One region of the Bacillus sp. LR_5 genome, then DNA from elsewhere that is predicted to be linked to it. Evidence: riboswitches for the same ligand, from Rfam matches in the RefSeq annotation. Region 1 holds a riboswitch; each other region holds the start of a gene.
The links. A riboswitch is a leader RNA that binds a small molecule or an ion and turns the genes downstream of it on or off. The one in region 1 is predicted to bind lysine.

Region 1 (5,638 bases):
AAAAAGGCGTGCTGCCTGCTTATCGTGTCGGAAGGCAGATGCGTGTGGATGAAGAAGATTTAAAGCAATATAAAACGAATATGAGAATGTCTCAGCCCATCGCTGCAACAGAAGCGCCGAAACAGGTGCAGGAGGCTGAGCCGGACGGCAGACCGAATGTCATGATCAGCGGACAGGACATTTCGATGGATCTTCTCAGCAAGCATTTGGAGAATGCCATTCAGGAGACGCCGCTCCGTAAATACAAAGGAAGCTTAAACAGCCTGATTGATATGTATCAAGGCAAGTGTGACATTGTCAGCCTCCATTTGTACGATGCTGAAACGGGCCAGTATAACGCTCCTTATGTAAAACGGATTTTGACAGGTGAACCGTTTTGTCTCATCAATGTCGTTCTCCGCAAAGCAGGACTGTATGTGCAAAAAGGGAATCCGAAAAACATTCAAGGCTGGAAAGACTTGAAAAGAGCCGATATCCGGATCATCAACAGGGAAAAGGGTTCTGGCGCAAGGGTGCTCCTTGATGAACAGCTTGGCTTGCTTGGTGTGAATCCGGCTGATGTAGTGGGATATGGCGATATCGTGACTGATCATTACGCTGTCGCTTCACAAGTTTCAAGCGGACAGGCTGACGCGGGAATCGGGGCGCAGCACGCGGCACATATGGGCAGTGTTGATTTTATCCCGCTCATCGACGAACAATATGATATTGTCGTTTTGAAAAAACATGAGCAGCTGCTGAAGGCCGTGAAGGAGATTTTGAATTCTGAGGAATACAAGGCGAATTTGTCTCATTTAAACGGCTATGAAACGAAGCTGACTGGCAAGGTGATGTTGGAAACGTAAAAAATCCCTCTTGATAGAGGGATTTTTTTCATTCGGAAAACCTGAGCAGGTCACCATTTAAAATTTTATCAGAGAGAGACAGTTCTTCGTTTGCTTTCTCCTTATAAGGGAGGCACGCATCCTGATTTTCCAGCACTTCACCTGTTTTTTGGCTATAGCACGTGTTCTTTGTGTATATATAATCGTTCGTAATAAAGCTGCCGTTTCGCAGAACGGCGAATGGGGTGCGGTCGCTGGACAGCAAATCATTGCCGAATTGGATATCGCCTTTTGTCTCAACGCCGAGTAAATGCATCAGTGTCGGCCTGACGTCGACCTGCCCCCCGGCATCAGAGATGGTTTCCGGCTGTTGATCGGTGATTCCCGGGATATGTATGATAAACGGCACCCGCTGGAGCTGAACGTTGTCATACGGTGTGATTTCATCTTTCCCTAAAAACTCAGCCATTGCCTCGTTATGGGCTTCAGAAATGCCGTAATGATCTCCCATAAATACGATCATCGAATTTTCGTATAAGCCTTCGTCCTTCAGTTTTTTGATAAAATGCTTTAATGCCTCATCCTCATAGCGAACCGTGGTCACATAGCGGTTTAACAGATCACTGCTTGAATCGAATTCATCTATCAGCTGATCCTTTTCATCAATCTCAAACGGAAAATGATTCGTTAACGTGATAAAACTGCTGTAGAACGGCTGCGGCAGGCTTTTCAGCTTTTCGGCGGACTGCTCTAAAAATTCTTTGTCTTTTAAGCCCCAGCTTGTCGATGTCCCGGGAGTGACATGAAAATCATCAACATCAAAAAAGCGGTCAATGCCAAATGTATCGTACATGACATCTCTGTTCCAAAATGTTTTATGGTTAGCATGAAAGACGGCTGAATAATAATCGTGCTGCTTCAGCGATTTATACATCGTATGAAATTGATGGTCGCTTTTCGTGAAAAAGACGGCGCCGCTAAGGGAAGGATACAGTGAGTTAGCGACGATAAATTCTGAATCTGATGTTTTTCCTTGTTCTGTTTGCTGATAGAAATGATCAAAGGAATAGCTTTTTTTAATGAGATCATTCATAAATGGGGTAATTTCTTTTCCATTTACTTTTTCATTCAGAACAAAGCTTTGGGTCGATTCAAGTGTTACAAAGATGACATTGCGCCCCTTTGCAAGACCGAATTTGCTTTGATCAGGCTTGCTGTAATCAGCCTCTGTGTAGTTTTTAATGGCAGTTATACTGTCTTCATCGGCAAAAGCTTTCGCGCTGATATTAACAGTCTGAGAAATTGTATCGTAAATATGGAACTGAAACAGGCCGATGCTTTTGACTAGCATTTCTCGGTCAAAAGAATGTGCCAAAAGCTTCGGCTGCTGTACTTCTGCAAGTGCCAGCGTGCATAAAAGCATGCCGCAGGAAGCTGCATAGTACCGTTTGATCGTGCGGGGAGCGGCTTTTGTCTGTGGGTGTTTGGTTTTTCTGGCGAACAGCAGCAGAAAAACCAAATCCACAAACAGGGCGATAAACAGAGGATGGAACAGTTCTTTTACACTGCTGCCCATATCGCTCATGTTGCTGGCCTGAAATAAAACCGGAATGGTAATAAAATCGATATAAAAGCCGTAAAAAATCGTATTAGAGATCAAGATAACAGTCAGAACCAAATTGGCAATCAGCAAAAAGGCCCGCTGCTTGTTTTCTTTTAGAAGCAGGCCGATACCGAATAAAGGAAGAATAAAGCTGAGCGGGTTGACCAGCAGCATTAGCTCCTCCAACAGAGTATCGATTTGCAAATCAAAGCCGAGTTTATATATCACATACGTTTTGATCCACATAAATAAGATCGAAAAACATAAAAACCGCTGATTGTGAAAAAAGGTTCCTTTCATCAATATGACTCCTCACGTTTTCTTGATCATCTGCATGAAATGCTTCTTAAGTAAAACCTACTAAAAACAGCCGGTTCAGACAAGTCTCAGCACTCATGTGTTTAAAACATGCGCCCATGAAACAGCATATAAAAGTAGTAACATGAAGCAAGGGTCAGGCCGGCTAGCACGAGCTGCTCAGAAAAACTGCCTGTCTTCATATATAATGGAAGCCGAACGCGGATCGTTGAAGGGAATAATAATTTGATTCCGTTCACCGTCCAAGCGTCAAGAATCAAGTGGCTCGCCATTCCGATCATCAGGCCGGCTGATATGTTTTTATCTGGAATGTATGTAGAAGTGATAAAAAACATGATGAGCATAAACAGCAAGCTGTGTGTAAATGTACGATGGCCAAAAACGGAGCTGACCACTTTCGATAAAATAGGAAATTTTCTCCCGATTTTGCTTTGTGTGTGGCAGATATCGGGTATTAATGCTCCAACCGCGCCTGACGCAGCCATAAGCACTGGATCAAATCCATAATAATAAGCCGCTGCCGTACAAGAAGCGATGCCTCCCATGATGTGTGTTTTTCCTGTCATTTGCCGCTTCTCCTTTTATCTTTTGCAAAAAATCTCTGAATTACAAATATATCAAGAGAATGTATGTTTGATCAACAGGACTTTGGACGATAAAAAATATCCCGCATAATTTTTCAGGAAAGAGGCATCTTAAACATGTACCTATTTTTTAAAAGAGGTGATACGAATGGGTTTCTTTAATAAAGATAAAGGAAAACGTTCCGAAAAAGAAAAAAACGTAATCCAAGGAGCTCTTGAAGATGCTGGTTCAGCTCTAAAAGATGATCCGCTTCAAGAAGCTGTGCAAAAAAAGAAAAATAATCGATAATCACATGCGGATAGGGCTTGGCTCTATCCGTATTTTCCATCTGTTCCCTTTGACAGATCATCCTTTCTTTGATAACCTTCTGGGAGTAACTGAATAATTAAATCCTCACTCTTTCTCAGTGAGGTAGAGGTTGCGCGGATGATAAGTCACACATGCCAGGCTGACAGGAGCTGTTAAACATGTGTAAAAGGCATCAGCGCCGAAGTGTGGAGAAAGCCGATCCTTCTCTATGCTGGGACTGTATCTGAATAAGTGCAGGACTGCCGCGTGCTTTTTCGCGGAGGGCTATCCGGAGATCAAGGGTGTGTGTTTCTTTAAGCATGGACTTTTGTTCAGGCTTTTTTTGCGTTTATATGATCTCGGGGTCTGGTCCGTACAAAGAATCATGGAGGTACTGGAATGGAACAGACAAAAAAATGGGGTTTTTGGTTATTAACGGCGTTTGTCGTTGGAAATATGGTTGGATCAGGAATTTTCTCCTTGCCGAGCTCGCTTGCTTCAATTGCGAGTCCGTTTGGAGCTACGTCCGCCTGGCTTTTGACAGGTGCCGGCGTGCTGATGATTGCACTTGTGTTCGGACACTTGTCCATTCGCAAGCCTGAACTGACAGCGGGACCGCAAAGTTATGCAAGAGCGCTGTTTTCTGACCCGAAAAAAGGCAACGCTGCCGGTTTCACAATGGTGTGGGGCTACTGGGTGGCGAGCTGGATCAGTAACGTGGCGATCATCACAAGTCTCGCCGGTTACTTGACTTCGTTCTTCCCGATCTTGGTTGATAAACGTGAGATGTTTTCGATCGGCGGGCAAGAGGTGACACTCGGCCAATTACTGACGTTTGCCGTATGTACGATCTTGTTATGGGGAACGCACGCGATTCTTGTTGCCAGCATTAACGGCGCAAGTAAATTAAACTTTGTCACAACGCTTTCTAAAGTATTAGGTTTTGTCTTCTTTATCGTTGCCGGTTTATTTGTGTTTCAAACGACATTATTCGGTCATTTTTATTTCCCGGTTCAAGGAGAAAACGGCACAAGCATTGGAATTGGCGGCCAGGTTCATAACGCCGCGATTTCTACACTGTGGGCGTTTGTCGGAATTGAATCCGCGGTGATCCTGTCCGGCCGTGCGCGCTCTCAGCGTGATGTGAAACGTGCGACAATTACCGGCTTGCTGATTGCCTTGAGCATATATATTATTGTGACTTTAATTACGATGGGTGTTCTGCCGCATGATAAGCTTGTCGGCTCTGAAAAACCATTTGTTGATGTACTCTATGCGATTGTTGGAAACGCGGGAAGCGTGATTATGGCGCTTTTGGCTATCCTTTGTTTATTCGGAACGATGCTCGGCTGGATTTTGCTTGGCTCTGAGGTGCCATACCAAGCCGCTAAAGCAGGAGATTTCCCGGCATTTTTTGCAAAAACGAATAAAAAGGGAAGTCCGGTCATTGCACTTATTATTACAAACGTCATGTCACAGGTCTTCATTTTCTCGGTTATTTCCCGGACAATAAGTGACGCATTTACATTTTTAACGACAGCGGCTACACTTGCATATTTAATTCCGTATCTGGTATCTGCAATCTACAGCTTGAAGGTAGTCATCAAAGGTGAAACGTATGACCAGCTGAAAGGCTCCCGTGTAAGAGACGGATTGATCGCGATACTGGCGTGTGCATACTCCGTGTTTGTTATCGTAACAGGCACAGCAGATTTAACGACATTTATCCTCGGCATCGGTTTATTCTTTGTCGGCTTGATCGTTTATCCATTTGTGAGTAAAAAGTTCCAGAAAGAAAAACAAGCATAATGAAAAGACACCTGATTTGCTCAGGTGTCTTTTTTATAAAATCACAATTTCTCCTGTTAGGAATCCGTTCGTTAACCTAGCTGACAGGAAAGCTGAAATCGAAAGAAAAACCTTAAGGCACAATCGAATATGCAAAAAACGTTTTTCAGTCTCTCCAGCATAAAAAAACTGATCGTGTTGAGGATGCAGCTTAATATGAATGGCTCAAAGA
Region 2 (5,638 bases), on a different contig from region 1:
GCGTGCTGATTCTTAATCGCGTGAGAGCGCCGGAGCTTCATGCCGGCGCTCTTTTTCATGTTTTAAAACAGCTCCGCCAGGGCATGGTAAAGGTACATGACAGTGAAGAGGAGATGTTATTCTATGCTTCGTACCATTCTAATGATCATCGGGGCGATTGTAGTCATTGGGGCCATTATCAGATTCGTGTTTTAATGCAAAGTGACATAACCCATTCAATCCAGATAAACATGAGTAAACCGATTGTGATCAGGAAAAAATAATTTGTAAGCATTAAAATAGCGTGAACGAATGGGAGATGCTATACTAAAAATCATCATTTCACAATTGGAGGAATTCAATAATGGCTATCGTAAAAGCAACTGATCAATCTTTCTCAGCTGAAACAAGCGAAGGCGTCGTACTGGCTGACTTCTGGGCTCCTTGGTGCGGACCTTGTAAAATGATTGCACCTGTTCTTGAAGAACTAGATCAAGAAATGGGAGACAAACTGAAAATCGTAAAAATCGACGTGGACGAAAACCAAGAAACAGCCGGAAAATACGGCGTTATGAGCATCCCGACACTTCTTGTGTTAAAAGACGGAGAAGTAGTTGAAACTTCTGTCGGCTTCAAACCGAAAGAAGCGCTGCAAGAGCTTGTAAACAAACATCTTTAATTCTCGGCTGCTTACATGCCAGAGCGATTCCGATTGAGGGATCGCTTTTTTTATTCGCCAATCGTGAAGCATAGAGAAAAACAAACGTTCGTGTTAAACTGGAAACAAAGGATTAAACATAAGGAAGGGTAATATATGAACAAACAACTGAAAGAAAAACTCGCCCTCCTTCCCGATCAGCCCGGGTGTTATCTCATGAAGGACCGGCAGCAGACTGTGATCTACGTAGGAAAAGCAAAAGTGCTGAAAAACAGAGTGCGCTCCTACTTCACCGGTTCTCACGATGCGAAAACACAAAGGCTTGTGACGGAAATCGAGGATTTTGAATATATCGTGACGTCCTCCAATCTTGAAGCGCTTATTTTAGAAATGAACTTGATCAAAAAGCATGATCCGAAATACAACGTCATGCTGAAAGACGACAAAACCTATCCTTTCATAAAACTCACCCATGAACGCCACCCAAGGCTGATTGTCACCCGCAATGTCAAAAAAGACAAAGGGCGCTATTTCGGGCCGTACCCGAATGTACAGGCCGCAAGGGAAACAAAAAAACTGCTCGACCGTCTGTACCCTCTCAGAAAATGCTCCAAGCTGCCGGACAGAGTGTGCCTCTACTATCATCTGGGCCAATGTCTCGCTCCGTGCGTAAAGGATATTTCCGAAGAGACGAACAGAGAACTGGTTGAGAGCATTACCCGTTTCTTAAAGGGCGGCTATAATGAGGTCAAAAAAGAGCTTGAAGAGAAAATGCATGAGGCTGCTGAGAATCTTGAGTTTGAACGGGCAAAAGAGCTTCGTGACCAAATCGCCCATATTGAATCAACGATGGAAAAACAAAAAATGACGATGAACGATCTAGTCGACCGTGACGTATTCGCGTACGCATATGATAAGGGCTGGATGTGCGTACAGGTCTTTTTTATCCGCCAAGGAAAGCTCATTGAGCGCGATGTCAGCATGTTTCCGCTCTATCAGGAAGCAGATGAAGAGTTTCTTACGTTCATCGGGCAGTTCTATTCAAAAAACAACCACTTTCTTCCAAAGGAAATTTTAGTTCCGGACAGCGTTGATCAATCCATGATTGAGCAGCTGCTGGAAACAAACGTCCACCAGCCGAAAAAAGGCTCGAAAAAAGAACTGCTTATGCTGGCCCATAAAAACGCGAAAATCGCGCTGAAAGAAAAATTCTCCTTAATCGAACGGGACGAGGAGCGCTCAATCGGGGCTGTCCATAAACTGGGTGAAGCATTGAATATTTATACCCCGCACAGAATTGAAGCGTTTGATAACTCAAACATACAGGGGACAAACCCGGTTTCCGCGATGATCGTGTTTATCGACGGCAAACCGAACAAAAAGGAATACCGCAAATATAAAATCAAAACCGTTACGGGACCGGATGATTACGGCTCAATGAGAGAGGTTGTTAGGAGGCGCTATACGAGAGTGCTTCGCGAAAATCTGCCGCTGCCTGATCTGATCATCATTGACGGAGGAAAAGGGCAGATCAACGCTGCAAGGGATGTCATTGAAAATGAACTCGGCTTGGATATCCCGATCGCCGGTTTAGCCAAAGACGAAAAACACAGAACTTCAAATTTATTAATCGGAGATCCGCTGGAGACGGTGTATCTGGAACGAAACAGTCAGGAATTTTATCTCCTGCAGCGCATTCAGGACGAGGTGCACCGTTTTGCGATCAGTTTTCACAGGCAAATCCGCGGAAAAAGCGCGTTTCAATCCGTATTGGACGACATCCCGGGTATCGGAGAGAAAAGAAAGAAAATGCTGTTAAAGCATTTCGGTTCGGTTAAAAAAATGAAGGAAGCAAGCCTTGAGGACATCCAAAAAGCGGGTGTTCCCGCAGCGGCTGCTCAGCTGCTTTACGACAAATTGCAAAAATAATGTTGTCCTTTTAAAAAAGATCTGATAAAATGTGAACTAATTTCATAGTTAGATCGTGTTATATGGTGAAGATAGAGGTGCGAACTTCAAGAGTAAGCCTTTGGAGAAAGATGGATTCTGTGAAAAAGGCTGAAAGGGGAGCGTCGCCGAAGCAAATAAAACCCCATCGGTATTATTTGCTGGCCGTGCATTGAATAAATGTAGGGCTGTCAAGAAATCATTTTCTTGGAGGGCTATCTCGTTGTTCATAATCATTTATGATGATTAATTGATAAGCAATGAGAGCATTCCTCTCATTGCTTTTTTTATTGTGGACAAAGCGCTCTTTCTCCTCACCCGCACGAACCAAAATGTAAAGGGTGGTAATACATGGGTCTTATTGTACAAAAATTCGGAGGTACTTCCGTCGGCTCAGTCGAAAAAATTCAAAATGCGGCAAACCGCGCGATTTCAGAAAAGCAGAAGGGCCATCAAGTCGTTGTTGTCGTTTCAGCTATGGGAAAATCCACTGACGAATTGGTCGGCCTTGCAAAAGCAATTTCTGACCAGCCGAGCAAACGCGAAATGGATATGCTGCTGGCGACGGGCGAGCAGGTCACCATTTCCCTGCTTTCAATGGCGCTGCAGGAAAAAGGCTATGACGCTGTGTCCTATACTGGCTGGCAGGCGGGAATCCGCACGGAAGCCGTTCACGGAAACGCCAGAATTACAGATATCGACACTTCGGTTTTAGCAGACCAGCTTGAGCAAGGAAAGATTGTCATTGTGGCAGGATTCCAAGGCATGGCAGAGGATTGCGAAATCACGACATTGGGCCGGGGCGGTTCAGACACAACAGCAGTCGCTTTGGCTGCCGCATTAAAAGCGGATAAATGTGACATATACACGGACGTGCCCGGAGTGTTTACAACCGATCCGCGCTATGTGAAATCAGCGAGAAAACTTGCCGGCATCTCATACGATGAAATGCTTGAGCTTGCCAATTTGGGCGCCGGCGTTCTTCATCCGAGAGCCGTTGAATTCGCGAAAAATTACCAAGTGCCGTTAGAAGTGCGTTCAAGTACAGAAACAGAAGCGGGAACATTAATTGAGGAGGAATCATCCATGGAGCAAAATTTAATTGTCAGAGGCATTGCGTTCGAAGATCAAATCACAAGAGTAACCATTTACGGTCTGACTAGCGGCCTGACAACCCTGTCTACTATCTTTACAACACTTGCCAAAAGAAACATTAACGTCGATATCATTATCCAAACGCAGGCCGGAGACCATCAGACCGGAATTTCCTTCTCAGTTAAAACAGAAGACGCAGACCAAACCGTTGCGGTGCTTGAAGAGTATAAAGACGCGCTTGAATTCGAGAAAATCGAGACAGAAAGCAAATTGGCTAAAGTATCCATTGTTGGATCCGGCATGGCCTCAAATCCTGGTGTAGCAGCTGAAATGTTTGCTGTACTGGCGGAAAAAAACATTTTAATCAAAATGGTCAGCACATCTGAAATCAAAGTATCAACAGTCGTAAGTGAAAATGACATGGTGAAAGCAGTTGAAGCGCTGCACGATGCATTTGAGCTTTCAAAACACCCTTCAGCTGTGTAATGACAATCAAAAAGGCGGGACTATATAGTCACCGCCTTTTTGATTACACTGGGTCTTTCATATCCCATTTCACAGTCAGAACCACCTTATCGGCTCTCTTTTTCACTTGTTCATATGATTCGGCAATCTGGTCATTCATCAATTGAATTTGTTCAGCAATAAAACCAGCCTCCAGCTGAAAGCATGGTTCTTTCTGATGTTTAAGCCGGTTGGAAACGATCGGCCCTTCAAGTTCAAATTCAAGCTCCTGTTTTTTAGCGCTTACGTTGGTGAGGGTTCCCCAGCCCGCTTCTTCAAAGAAGGCCGGAAATTCCTCCCATGATTCAAGAGGAAACTTACGGGCGAGATGTTTCCCAGCCCAATACATCATGGAAGAGTAATCTTGGCCAAGCATATCTGGGAGAACGATCTCTCGTATTAGTTCGTAGGCATAGGCATTCATTTCAATTTCTTTTAGGTTGTCAATAGATGCTTCAAATTTAGACTTCATATCTGTCTCCCCTCTCTCCTTGGTATATTATAGCCCAAACAGGGGGGAGGATTACAGAATGATCCTATAATTCTTATGAAAAATTAAACAGAAACATATATTGATAAAATAAAATTTTTAAATCAACTATTCAATTCGGAAAATTATAATTTATGTACGCGTTTTCTTGACGCCCTTTTGAGGGAGGAGTAAAATGAAATTGTCAATAAATCTTAATAAAGTGCTTACAATTGAAAGAAGTGGGGGAAGAGATTTAGCACATTTCGCACTTATCAAACAGGGGGTAAAGTAATGTCTGGGAACAGAGAGTTTTATTTTCGAAGATTGCATTCCTTGCTTGGCGTCATACCGGTCGGCATCTTTCTCATTCAGCATTTAGTCGTCAACCAGTTTGCCGCAAGGGGCGCTGAAGCATTCAATAGTGCTGCTCATTTTATGGATAGTCTGCCTTTCAGGTATGCCTTGGAAATTTTTATTATCTTCTTACCATTAATTTATCATGCAGTTTATGGTGTGTACATAGCGTTTACTGCAAAAAATAACGCAGGTCAATACAGCTATATGAGAAACTGGCTCTTCGTCCTGCAGCGTGTAACCGGTATCATCACCCTCATTTTCGTGAGCTGGCACGTGTGGGAAACCCGTATTGCCGCACAAATGGGCGCTGAGGTCAATTTCGACATGATGGCGAATATTTTGAGCTCTCCGGCTATGCTTGGCTTTTACATTGTCGGTGTTTTATCAACAATTTTCCACTTCTCGAACGGTTTATGGTCTTTCGCTGTTACATGGGGCATCACGGTAACGCCTCGTTCTCAAAGAATTTCGACTTACGTTACGCTGATTATTTTTGTTGCACTGTCTTACGTAGGCTTAAAAGCGATTTTTGCATTTGTTTAAGAGTACTAGATTACTAGAGGGAGAGGGGCTATCATGAGTCAATCAAGCATTATCGTAGTCGGCGGGGGTCTTGCCGGCCTCAT
Region 3 (5,441 bases), on a different contig from region 1:
GTTTTGAAAGCTCAAATGCATCGTGAAGCGACTCGACTGCTTTCACCATGTCATTTTCGCTTACGACTGTTGACACTTTGATTTCAGATGTGCTGACCATTTTGATTAAAATGTTTTTTTGCGCCAGTACAGCAAACATTTCAGCCGCTACACCGGGATTTGAGACCATGCCGGATCCAACAATGGATACTTTAGCCAATTTGCTTTCTGTCTCGATTTTCTCAAATTCCAGCGCGTCTTTATACTCTTCAAGCACCGCAACGGTTTGGTCTGCATCTTCTGTTTTGACAGAGAAGGAAATTCCAGTCTTGTCCTCGGCCTGCGTTTGGATAATGATATCCACGTTTATGTTTCTTTTGGCAAGTGTCGTAAAAATAGTAGACAAAGTTGTCAGGCCGCTAGTCAGCCCGTAAATGGTTACTCTTGTGATTTGATCTTCAAATGCAATGCCTCTGACAATTAAATTCTGTTCCATGGATGATTCCTCCTCAATTAATGTTCCCGCTTCGGTTTCTGTACTTGAACGCACTTCTAACGGCACTTGGTAATTTTTCGCGAACTCAACTGCTCTCGGATGAAGAACGCCGGCGCCTAAATTGGCAAGCTCAAGCATTTCATCGTATGAGATGCCCGCAAGTTTTCTCGCTGATTTCACATAGCGCGGATCGGTTGTAAACACACCTGGCACGTCTGTGTATATGTCACATTTATCAGCTTTTAAAGCGGCAGCCAAAGCAACTGCTGTTGTATCTGAACCGCCCCGGCCCAATGTCGTAATTTCACAATCCTCTGTCATGCCTTGGAAGCCTGCAACAATGACAATTTTTCCTTTTTCAAGCTGGTCTGCTAAAACCGAAGTGTCGATATCTGTAATTCTGGCGTTTCCGTGAATGGCCTCCGTACGGATTCCCGCCTGCCAGCCAGTATAAGACACAGCGTCATAGCCTTTTTCCTGCAATGCCATTGAAAGGAGTGAAATCGTGACCTGCTCGCCTGTCGCCAGCAGCATATCCATTTCGCGTTTGCTCGGCTGGTCAGAAATAGCTTTTGCAAGGCTGACCAATTCGTCAGTGGATTTTCCCATTGCTGAAACGACGACAACGACTTGATGGCCTTTCTGTTTTTCTGCAATTGCGCGGTTTGCCGCATTTTGAATTTTTTCGACTGAGCCGACGGAAGTGCCTCCGAATTTTTGTACAATAAGACCCATGTATTACCACCCTTTACATTTTGGTTCGTGCGGGTGAGGAGAAAGAGCGCTTTGTCCACAATAAAAAAAGCAATGAGAGGAATACTCTCATTGCTTATCAATTAATCATCATAAATGATTATGAACAACGAGATAGCCCTCCAAGAAAATGATTTCTTGACAGCCTTACATTTATTCAATGCACGGCCAGCAAATAATACCGATGGGGTTTTACTTGCTTCGGCGACGCTCCCCTTTCAGCCTTTTTCACAGAATCCATCTTTCTCCAAAGGCATACTCTTGAAGTTCGCACCTCTATCTTCACCATATAACACGATCTAACTATGAAATTAGTTCACATTTTATCAGATCTTATTTAAAAGGACAACATTATTTTTGCAATTTGTCGTAAAGGAGCTGAGCCGCCGCTGTGGGAACACCGGCTTTTTTGATGTCCTCAAGGCTTGCTTCCTTCATTTTTTTAACGGAACCGAAATGCTTTAACAGCATTTTCTTTCTTTTCTCTCCGATACCCGGGATGTCGTCCAAAACGGATTGAAACGCGCTTTTTCCGCGGATTTGCCTGTGAAAACTGATTGCAAAACGGTGCACCTCGTCTTGAATGCGCTGCAGGAGGTAAAATTCCTGGCTGTTTCGTTCCAGATACACTACCTCCAGCGGCTCACCGATCAGTAAATTTGAGGTTCTGTGTTTTTCATCTTTCGCTAGACCGGCGATCGGGATATCCAAGCCGAGTTCATTTTCAATGACATCCCTTGCTGCGTTGATCTGCCCTTTTCCTCCGTCAATGATAATCAGATCGGGCAGCGGCAGATTCTCACGAAGCACTCTCGTATAGCGTCTTCTGACAACCTCTCTCATAGAACCGTAATCATCCGGCCCTGTAACAGTTTTGATTTTATATTTGCGGTATTCCTTTTTGTATGGTTTGCCATCGATAAACACAATCATCGCGGAAACCGGGTTTGTCCCCTGTATATTTGAGTTATCAAACGCTTCAATTCTGTGCGGCGTATAAATATTTAATGCCTCACCTAGTTTCTGCACTGCCCCGATTGAACGCTCCTCGTCCCGTTCGATTAAAGAGAATTTTTCTTTCAATGCGATTTTTGCATTTTTATGGGCAAGCATGAGCAGTTCTTTTTTCGGGCCTTTTTTCGGCTGGTGAACGTTTGTTTCCAGCAGCTGCTCGATCATGGATTGATCTACGCTGTCCGGAACTAAAATCTCCTTCGGAAGGAAGTGGTTGTTTTTTGAATAGAACTGCCCGATGAACGTGAGGAACTCTTCATCTGCTTCCTGATAAAGCGGGAACATGCTGACATCGCGTTCAATGAGCTTTCCTTGGCGGATGAAAAAGACCTGCACGCACATCCAGCCCTTATCGTACGCGTACGCGAACACATCACGGTCGACTAGATCGTTCATCGTCATTTTTTGTTTTTCCATCGTTGATTCAATATGGGCCATTTGGTCACGAAGCTCTTTTGCTCGTTCAAACTCAAGATTCTCAGCAGCTTCATGCATTTTCTCTTCAAGCTCTTTTTTGACCTCATTATAGCCGCCCCTTAAGAAACGTGTAATGCTTTCAACCAGCTCTCTGTTCGTCTCTTCGGAAATATCCTTTACACACGGAGCGAGGCATTGGCCCAGATGATAGTAAAGGCACACTCTGTCCGGGAGCTTGGAGCATTTTCTGAGAGGATACAGACGGTCGAGCAGTTTTTTTGTTTCCCTTGCTGCCTGTACATTCGGATACGGCCCGAAATAGCGCCCTTTGTCTTTTTTGACATTGCGTGTGACAATCAGCCTTGGGTGGCGTTCATGGGTGAGTTTTATGAAAGGATAGGTTTTGTCGTCTTTGAGCATGACGTTGTATTTCGGATCATGCTTTTTGATCAGATTCATTTCTAAAATAAGCGCTTCAAGATTGGAGGACGTCACGATATATTCAAAATCCTCGATTTCCGTCACAAGCCTTTGGGTTTTCGCGTCGTGAGAACCGGTGAAGTAGGAGCGCACTCTGTTTTTCAGCACTTTTGCTTTCCCTACGTAGATCACAGTCTGCTGCCGGTCCTTCATGAGATAACAACCCGGTTGATCAGGAAGGAGGGCGAGTTTTTCTTTCAGTTGTTTGTTCATATGTTACCCTTCCTTATGTTTAATCCTTTATTTCCAGTTTAACACGAACGTTTGTTTTTCTCTATGGTTCACAATTGGCGAATAAAAAAAGCGATCCCTCAATCGGAATCGCTCTGGCATGTAAGCAGCGGAAAATTAAAGATGTTTGTTTACAAGCTCTTGAAGCGCTTCTTTTGGTTTGAAGCCGACTGAAGTTTCAACTACTTCGCCGTCTTTTAACACAAGAAGAGTCGGGATGCTCATAACACCGTATTTTCCGGCAGTTTCTTGGTTTTCGTCTACATCGATTTTTACGATTTTCAGTTTGTCTCCCATTTCTTGATCCAATTCTTCAAGAACAGGTGCAATCATTTTACAAGGTCCGCACCAAGGAGCCCAGAAGTCTGCCAGTACGACGCCTTCGCTTGTTTCAGCTGAGAAAGATTGATCAGTTGCTTTTACGATAGCCATTATTGAATTCCTCCAATGTGAAATGATGATTTTTAGTATAGCATCTCCCATTCGTTCACGCTATTTTAATGCTTACAAATTATTTTTTCCTGATCACAGCCGGTTTACTCATTTTTATATGGTTGAATGGGATATGCTCTTTTTTTAAAACACAAATCTGATAATGGCCCCGATCACTACAATTGCCCCAATAATCATTAAAATGGTACGAAGCATAAGATCACATCTCCTCTTCACTGTCATGTACTTTACCATGCCCTGCCGGAGCTGTTTTAAAACCTGAAAAAGAGCGCCGGCATGAAGCTCCGGCGCTCTTGCGCGATTAAGAATCAGCACGCAGCGTAAGTAAGACGACTGACATTGGCGGGAGTTTTACTTTCAGTTTGTTTTTGCTGAGCGTGTATTGCCTGAAGGATTCCGGTTTGACATGATGAGGATCGTCAAACGTGTTATGCGCATTCATTTTTTCTGCCGTAAGAATGACTCCGGAATGGTCCGCTGCCTTGTGTAGGCCCCTCAGCTCGATTTCCGCCTCCGCTTTGTTTTGGTGATCGATGTTGCAAATTGTGATATTGATATCGCCTTCAGCTTGTTTCGACGCTGAAATGCTGATTTGCGGAAGCGTTTCACCGTTCCATTCATAGTCGGCAGACATTGTCTCTGTGGCTAAAAGAGAAGCGTCCTGGTGCACCTTAAACATATTGAATACATGGTACGTCGGTGTCAAAAGCATCCGCTCTCCCTCAGTCAAAATCATCGCTTGAAGAACATTTACTGTTTGGGCGATGTTGGCCATTTGCACCCGGCGGCAATGCTGATGGAAAATGTGGAAATGAGAAGCCGCCACCAGTGCATCACGAATGGTGTTTTGCTGATATAAGAAACCGGGATTCGTGCCTGGCTCGGGATCAAACCACGTGCCCCATTCATCAATAATCAGTCCGACCCGCTGCTCCGGATCGTACCGGTCCATAATCGTGCCGTGTTTTTGAATCAATTCATCGATGTATTTGGCTTTTTTCATCGTAATAAACCATTCATCTTCCGTGAATTCTGTGGCTGATCCTTTGCCCTTCCAGAAATCCCCCGGAATCGTGTAATAATGAAGACTCAACCCGTCCATCAGGCCAGCGGCTTTTTTCATAAGCACGTCCGTCCAATTAAAATCATCCACATTTGCGCCGCCTGCAATTTTATAAATGTCATTCCCGCTGTAATTGCGGACATAAGTCTGAAAACGCCGGTACAGATCTGCGTAGTATTCGGGATGCATGTTGCCGCCGCAGCCCCAGTTTTCATTGCCCACGCCGAAATATTTCAGCTTCCAAGGCTCTTCTCTTCCATTTTGCTTTCTCCAGTCTGACATCGGCGTGCCTTCTTCAAATGTCATATACTCAATCCACTCCGACATTTCCTGAACGGTTCCGCTTCCGACATTGCCGCAAATATATGGCTCGCATTCAAGCAGCTCGCAAAGCATCATAAATTCATGCGTTCCGAATTCATTTGATTCAATTGTACCGCCCCAGTGAGTGTTCAGCATTGTCTTACGGTCACCGACACCGTTTGCCCAATGGTATTCGTCCGCAAAACACCCGCCCGGCCACCTGAGGACAGGAATGTGCAGCTGTTTGAGCGC
Region 4 (5,638 bases), on a different contig from region 1:
TATCGGAAAACCTTTTTATCATGTGCTCTTGGTATTCATCATAGTGTTAGTCGTGTTTAGTTTCCTGGAGAGACTGAAAAAACGGTTTTTGCATATGCGATTATCCGCAAAGGTTTTTCTCTCTATTTCAGCTTTCCTGTCAGCTATTTTAACGATCGGATTACTAACAGGAGAAATTGCATTTCGATAAAAAAGACACCTGAAAATCAGGTGTCTTTTGTTTATGCTTGTTTTTCTTTCTGGAACTTTTTAACCACAAATGGATAAACGATCAACCCGACAAAGAATAAACCGATGCCGAGAATAAATGTCGTTAAATCCGCTGTGCCTGTTACAATCACAAACAATGAGTATGCGCACGCTAAAATCGCAATCAATCCGTCTTTTACGCGGGAGCCTTTTAGCTGGTCATATGTTTCACCTTTGATGACAAGCTTCAAGCTGTAAATCGCTGATACCAAATACGGAATTAAATACGCAAGTGTTGCCGCTGTCGTTAAAAACGTAAATGCGTCACTTATTGTCCGGGAAATAACAGAGAAAATGAAGACCTGTGACATCACATTTGTAATAATCAGCGCATTAATCGGACTTCCCTTTTTATTCGTTTTCGCAAAGAATGCCGGAAAATCTCCTGCTTTAGCAGCTTGGTAAGGAACCTCAGAGCCAAGCAAAATCCAGCCGAGCATCGTTCCGAATAAGCAAAGAATCGCCAATAGGGCCATGATCACGCTTCCCGCGTTCCCGACAATCGCATACAGCACATCAACGAACGGTTTTTCAGAGCCGACAAGCTTATCATGCGGCAGAACGCCCATCGTAATTAAAGTCACAATAATATAAATGCTCAATGCAATCAGCAATCCGGTAATTGTCGCACGTTTTACATCACGCTGAGAACGCGCGCGTCCGGACAGGATAACCGCTGATTCAATTCCGACAAACGCCCAAAGAGTAGAAATTGCGGCGTTGTGAACCTGGCCGCCAATTCCGATGCTTGTGCCGTTTTCGCCTTGAATTGGAAAATAAAAATGATCGAATAATGTCGTTTGAAATACAAACAATCCGGCAACGATAAAGAAGACAAAACCTAATACTTTCGAAAACGTTGTGATAAAGTTTAATTTACTTGCACCGTTAATGCTTGCAACAAGAATTGTGTGCGTTCCCCATAGCAAGATTGTACATACAGCAAACGTCAGCAATTGGCCGAGTGTCACCTCTTGCCCGCCGATTGAAAACATTTCACGTTTATCAACCAAGATCGGGAAGAACGAAGTCAAGTAACCGGCAAGACTTGTAATAATCGCCACGTTACTGATCCAGCTCGCCACCCAGTAGCCCCACACCATTGTGAATCCGGCAGCGTTCCCTTTCTTCGGATCAGAAAACAGCGCTCTCGCATAACTTTGCGGTCCCGCTGTCAGCTCAGGCTTGCGAATGGACAAGTGCCCGAAGACAAGCGCAATCATTAGCACGCCGGCACCTGTCAAAAGCCAGGCGGACGTAGCGCCAAGCGGACTTGCGATCGTAGCAAGCGAACTCGGCAGGGAGAAAATTCCTGATCCAACCATATTTCCAACGACAAACGCCGTTAATAACCAAAAACCCCATTTTTTCGTCTGTTCCATTCCAGTACCTCCAATGATTCTTTGTACGGACCAGACCCCGAGATCATATAAAACGCAAAAAAAGCCTGAACAAAAGTCCATGCTTAAAGAAACACACACCCTTGATCTCCGGATAGCCCTCCGCGAAAAAGCACGCGGCAGTCCTGCACTTATTCAGATACAGTCCCAGCATAGAGAAGGATCGGCTTTCTCCACACTTCGGCGCTGATGCCTTTTACACATGTTTAACAGCTCCTGTCAGCCTAGCATGTGTGACTCATCATCCGCGCAACCTCTACCTCACTGAGAAAGAGTGAGGATTTAAATATTCAGTTACTCCCAGAAGGTTATCAAAGAAAGGATGATCTGTCAAAGGGAACAGATGGAAAATACGGATAGAGACAAGCCCTATCCGCACTGTGGTTTATCGATTATTTTTCTTTTTTTGCACAGCTTCTTGAAGTGGATCATCTTTTAGAGCTGAACCGGCATCTTCAAGAGCTCCCTGGATTACGTTTTTTTCTTTATCAGAACGTTTTCCTTTATCTTTATTAAAGAAACCCATTCGTATCACCTCTTTATAGAAAATAGGTACATGTTTAAGATGCCTTTTTCCTTGAGAAATTATGCGGGAAATTTTTTATCGTACAAAGTCCTGTTGATCAAACATACATTCTCTTGATATATTTGTAATTCAGAGATTTTTTGCAAAAGATAAAAGGAGAAGCGGGAAATGACAGGAAAAACACACATCATGGGAGGCATCGCTTCTTGTACGGCAGTGGCTTATTATTATGGATTTGATCCAGTGCTTATGGCTGCGTCAGGCGCGGTTGGGGCATTGATACCCGATATCTGCCACACGCAAAGCAAAATCGGGAGAAGATTTCCTATTTTATCGAAAGTGGTCAGCTCCGTTTTTGGCCACCGAACCTTTACGCACAGCCTGCTGTTTCTGCTCATCATGTTTTTTATCACAGGCACATATATTCCAGATAAAAACATATCAACCGGACTGATGATCGGAATGGCGAGCCATTTGATTCTTGACGCTTGGACGGTGAACGGAATCAAATTATTATTCCCTTCAACGATCCGCGTGCGGCTCCCACTATATATGAAGACAGGCAGTTTTTCCGAGCAGCTCGTGTTAGCCGGGCTGACAATTGCTTCATGTTACTACTTTTATATGCTGTTTCATGGACGCATGTTTTAAACGTGAGTGCTGACACTTGTCTGAACGGGCTGTTTTTAGTAGGTTTTACATAAGAAGCATTTCATGCAGATGATCAAGAAAACGTGAGGAGTCATATTAATGAAAGGAACCTTTTTTCACAATCAGCGGTTTTTATGTATTTCGATCGTATTCATGTGGATCAAAACGTATGCGATCTATAAACTCGGCTTTGATTTGCAGATCGATTCTCTGTTGGAGGAGCTGATGTTGCTGATCAACCCGCTCAGCTTTATCCTTCCTTTATTCGGGATCGGCCTGCTTCTGAAAGAAAATAAGCAGCGGGTCTTTTTGCTGATTGCCAATTTGGTTCTGACTGTAATCTTGATTTCCAACACGATTTTTTACGGCTTTTATATCGATTTTATTACCATCCCGGTTTTGTTTCAGGCCAGTAACATGAGCGATATGGGCAGCAGTGTAAAAGAACTGTTCAACCCTCTGTTTATCGCCCTGTTTGCGGATTTGGTTTTTCTTCTGCTGCCTGCCCGAAAAGAGAAACACTCGCAGACAAAAGCCGCATCCCGCACGGTCAAACGGTACTATGCAGCTTCCTGCGGCATGATTTTATGCACCCTGGCACTTGCAGAAGTACAGCAGCCGAGGCTTTTGGCACATTCCTTTGACCGGGAAATGCTCGTCAAAAGCATCGGTCTGTTTCAATTTCATATCTACGATACGATATCTCAGACTGTGAATATAAGCGCGAAAGCATTTGCAGATGAAGACAGCATGACTGCCATTAAAAACTACACAGAGGCTGATTACAGCAAGCCTGACCAAAGCAAGTTCGGGCTGGCAAAGGGGCGCAACGTCATCTTTGTGACGCTTGAATCGACCCAAAGCTTTGTTCTGAATGAAAAGGTAAATGGAAAAGAAATTACCCCGTTTATGAATGATTTCATCAAAAAAAGCTATTACTTTGATCATTTCTATCAGCAAACCGAACAAGGCAAAACATCTGATTCAGAATTCATCGTCGCTAACTCGCTGTATCCTTCCCTTAGCGGCGCCGTCTTTTTCACGAAAAGCGACCATCAATTTCATACGATGTACAAATCGCTGAAACAACATGATTATTATTCAGCCGTCTTTCACGCCAATCATAAAACATTTTGGAACCGAAATGTGATGTACGATACATTTGGGATTGACCGCTTTTTTGATGTTGATGACTTCCATGTCACTCCCGGAACATCAACAAGCTGGGGCTTAAAGGATAAGGAATTTTTAGAGCAGTCAGCCGGAAAGCTGAAAAGCCTGCCGCAGCCGTTCTACAGCAGTTTCATCACATTAACGAATCATTTTCCGTTTGAGATTGATGAAAAGGATCAGCTGATTGATGAATATGATTCAAGCAGCGACCTGCTAAACCGTTATGTGACAACGGTTCGCTATGAAGATGAGGCATTGAAGCATTTTATCAAAAAACTGAAGAACGAGGGCTTATACGAAAATTCGATGATCGTGTTTATGGGAGATCATTACGGGATTTCAGAAGCCCATAACGATGCGATGGCTGAGTTTTTAGGGAAAGATGAAATCACGCCGTATGACAACGTTCAGCTCCAGCGGGTACCGTTTATTATACATATCCCGGGAATTACCGATCAAAAGCCGGAAACCATCTCTGACGCCGGAGGGCAGGTCGACGTCAGGCCGACACTGATGCATTTGCTAGGCATTGAAACAAAGGGCGATATTCAATTCGGCAACGATTTGCTGTCAGATGACCGCACCCCATTCGCCGTGCTGAGAAACGGCAGTTTTATAACGAACGACTATGTATACACGAAAAACACGTGCTACAGCCAAAAAACAGGTGAAGCGCTGGAAGATCAGAATGCGTGCCTCCCTTATAAGGAGAAAGCAAACGAAGAGCTGTCTTTTTCTGATAAAATCTTAAACGGCGACCTGCTCCGTTTTTATGAATAAAAAATCCCTCTGTACAGAGGGATTTTTTACGTTTCAAACATTACTTTACCGGTCAGCTTTGTGTGATAGCCGTTTAAATGGGACAGATTCGCCTTGTATTCCTCAGAATTCAAGATCTCCTTCACAGCCTTCAGCAGCTGCTCATGTTTTTTCAAAACGACGATATCATATTGTTCGTCGATAAGCGGGATAAAATCAACACTGCCCATATGTGCCGCGTGCTGCGCCCCGATTCCTGCGTCAGCCTGTCCGCTTGAGACTTGTGAAGCGACAGCGTAATGATCGGTCACGATTTCGCCGTATCCCTTTACATCAGCCGGATTCACACCAAGCAAGCCAAGCTGTTCATTAAGGAGCACCCTTGCGCCCGAACCCTTTTCCCTGTTGATAATCCGGATATCGGTCCTTTTCAAGTCTTCCCAGCCTTGAATGTTTTTCGGATTCCCTTTTTGAACATACAGTCCTGCTTTGCGGAGAACGACATTGATCAGACAAAACGGTTCACCTGACAAAATCCGTTTCACATAAGGCGCGTTATACTGGCCGGTTTCTGCATCGTACAAATGGAGGCTGACAATGTCACACTTTCCTTGATACATATCAATCAGGCTGTTTAAGCTTCCTTTGTATTTGCGGAGCGGCGTCTCCTGAATGGCATTCTCCAAATGCTTACTGAGCATATCCATCGAAATGTCCTGTCCGCTGATCATGACATTCGGTCTGCCGTCCGGCTCAGCCTCCTGCCTCTGTTTCGGTACTTCGGCTGCAGCAATAGGCTGAGACATTCTCATATTCGTCTTATATTGCTTTAGGTCTTCTTCGTCCACACGCATCTGCCTTCCGACACGGTAAGCAGGCA

Region 2: linked by a shared signal. The riboswitch ahead of RAC86_RS18460 (aspartate kinase) and the one ahead of RAC86_RS15415 (amino acid permease) in region 1 are both predicted to bind lysine.
Region 3: linked by a shared signal. The riboswitch ahead of RAC86_RS33980 (aspartate kinase) and the one ahead of RAC86_RS15415 (amino acid permease) in region 1 are both predicted to bind lysine.
Region 4: linked by a shared signal. The riboswitch ahead of RAC86_RS18235 (amino acid permease) and the one ahead of RAC86_RS15415 (amino acid permease) in region 1 are both predicted to bind lysine.

The regions. Positions count from the first base shown of each region.
Region 1 is NZ_JAVAXX010000066.1:4,197-9,834, reverse strand. Features, by position in the region: gene RAC86_RS15435 (substrate-binding domain-containing protein) at 1-845, shown strand, start outside; gene RAC86_RS15430 (LTA synthase family protein) at 874-2,727, opposite strand; gene RAC86_RS15425 (metal-dependent hydrolase) at 2,829-3,311, opposite strand; gene sspJ (small acid-soluble spore protein SspJ) at 3,478-3,618, shown strand; lysine riboswitch at 3,735-3,914, shown strand; gene RAC86_RS15415 (amino acid permease) at 4,018-5,427, shown strand.
Region 2 is NZ_JAVAXX010000092.1:3,009-8,646, reverse strand. Features, by position in the region: gene abfB (alpha-L-arabinofuranosidase AbfB) at 1-16, shown strand, start outside; gene trxA (thioredoxin) at 344-658, shown strand; gene uvrC (excinuclease ABC subunit UvrC) at 794-2,566, shown strand; lysine riboswitch at 2,631-2,810, shown strand; gene RAC86_RS18460 (aspartate kinase) at 2,936-4,165, shown strand; gene RAC86_RS18455 (YslB family protein) at 4,209-4,655, opposite strand; gene sdhC (succinate dehydrogenase cytochrome B558) at 4,947-5,555, shown strand; gene sdhA (succinate dehydrogenase flavoprotein subunit) at 5,589-5,638, shown strand, end outside.
Region 3 is NZ_JAVAXX010000341.1:321-5,761, reverse strand. Features, by position in the region: gene RAC86_RS33980 (aspartate kinase) at 1-1,210, opposite strand, end outside; lysine riboswitch at 1,336-1,515, opposite strand; gene uvrC (excinuclease ABC subunit UvrC) at 1,580-3,352, opposite strand; gene trxA (thioredoxin) at 3,488-3,802, opposite strand; gene abfB (alpha-L-arabinofuranosidase AbfB) at 4,125-5,441, opposite strand, start outside.
Region 4 is NZ_JAVAXX010000090.1:4,259-9,896, forward strand. Features, by position in the region: gene RAC86_RS18235 (amino acid permease) at 222-1,631, opposite strand; lysine riboswitch at 1,737-1,916, opposite strand; gene sspJ (small acid-soluble spore protein SspJ) at 2,035-2,175, opposite strand; gene RAC86_RS18245 (metal-dependent hydrolase) at 2,344-2,826, shown strand; gene RAC86_RS18250 (LTA synthase family protein) at 2,926-4,779, shown strand; gene RAC86_RS18255 (substrate-binding domain-containing protein) at 4,806-5,638, opposite strand, start outside.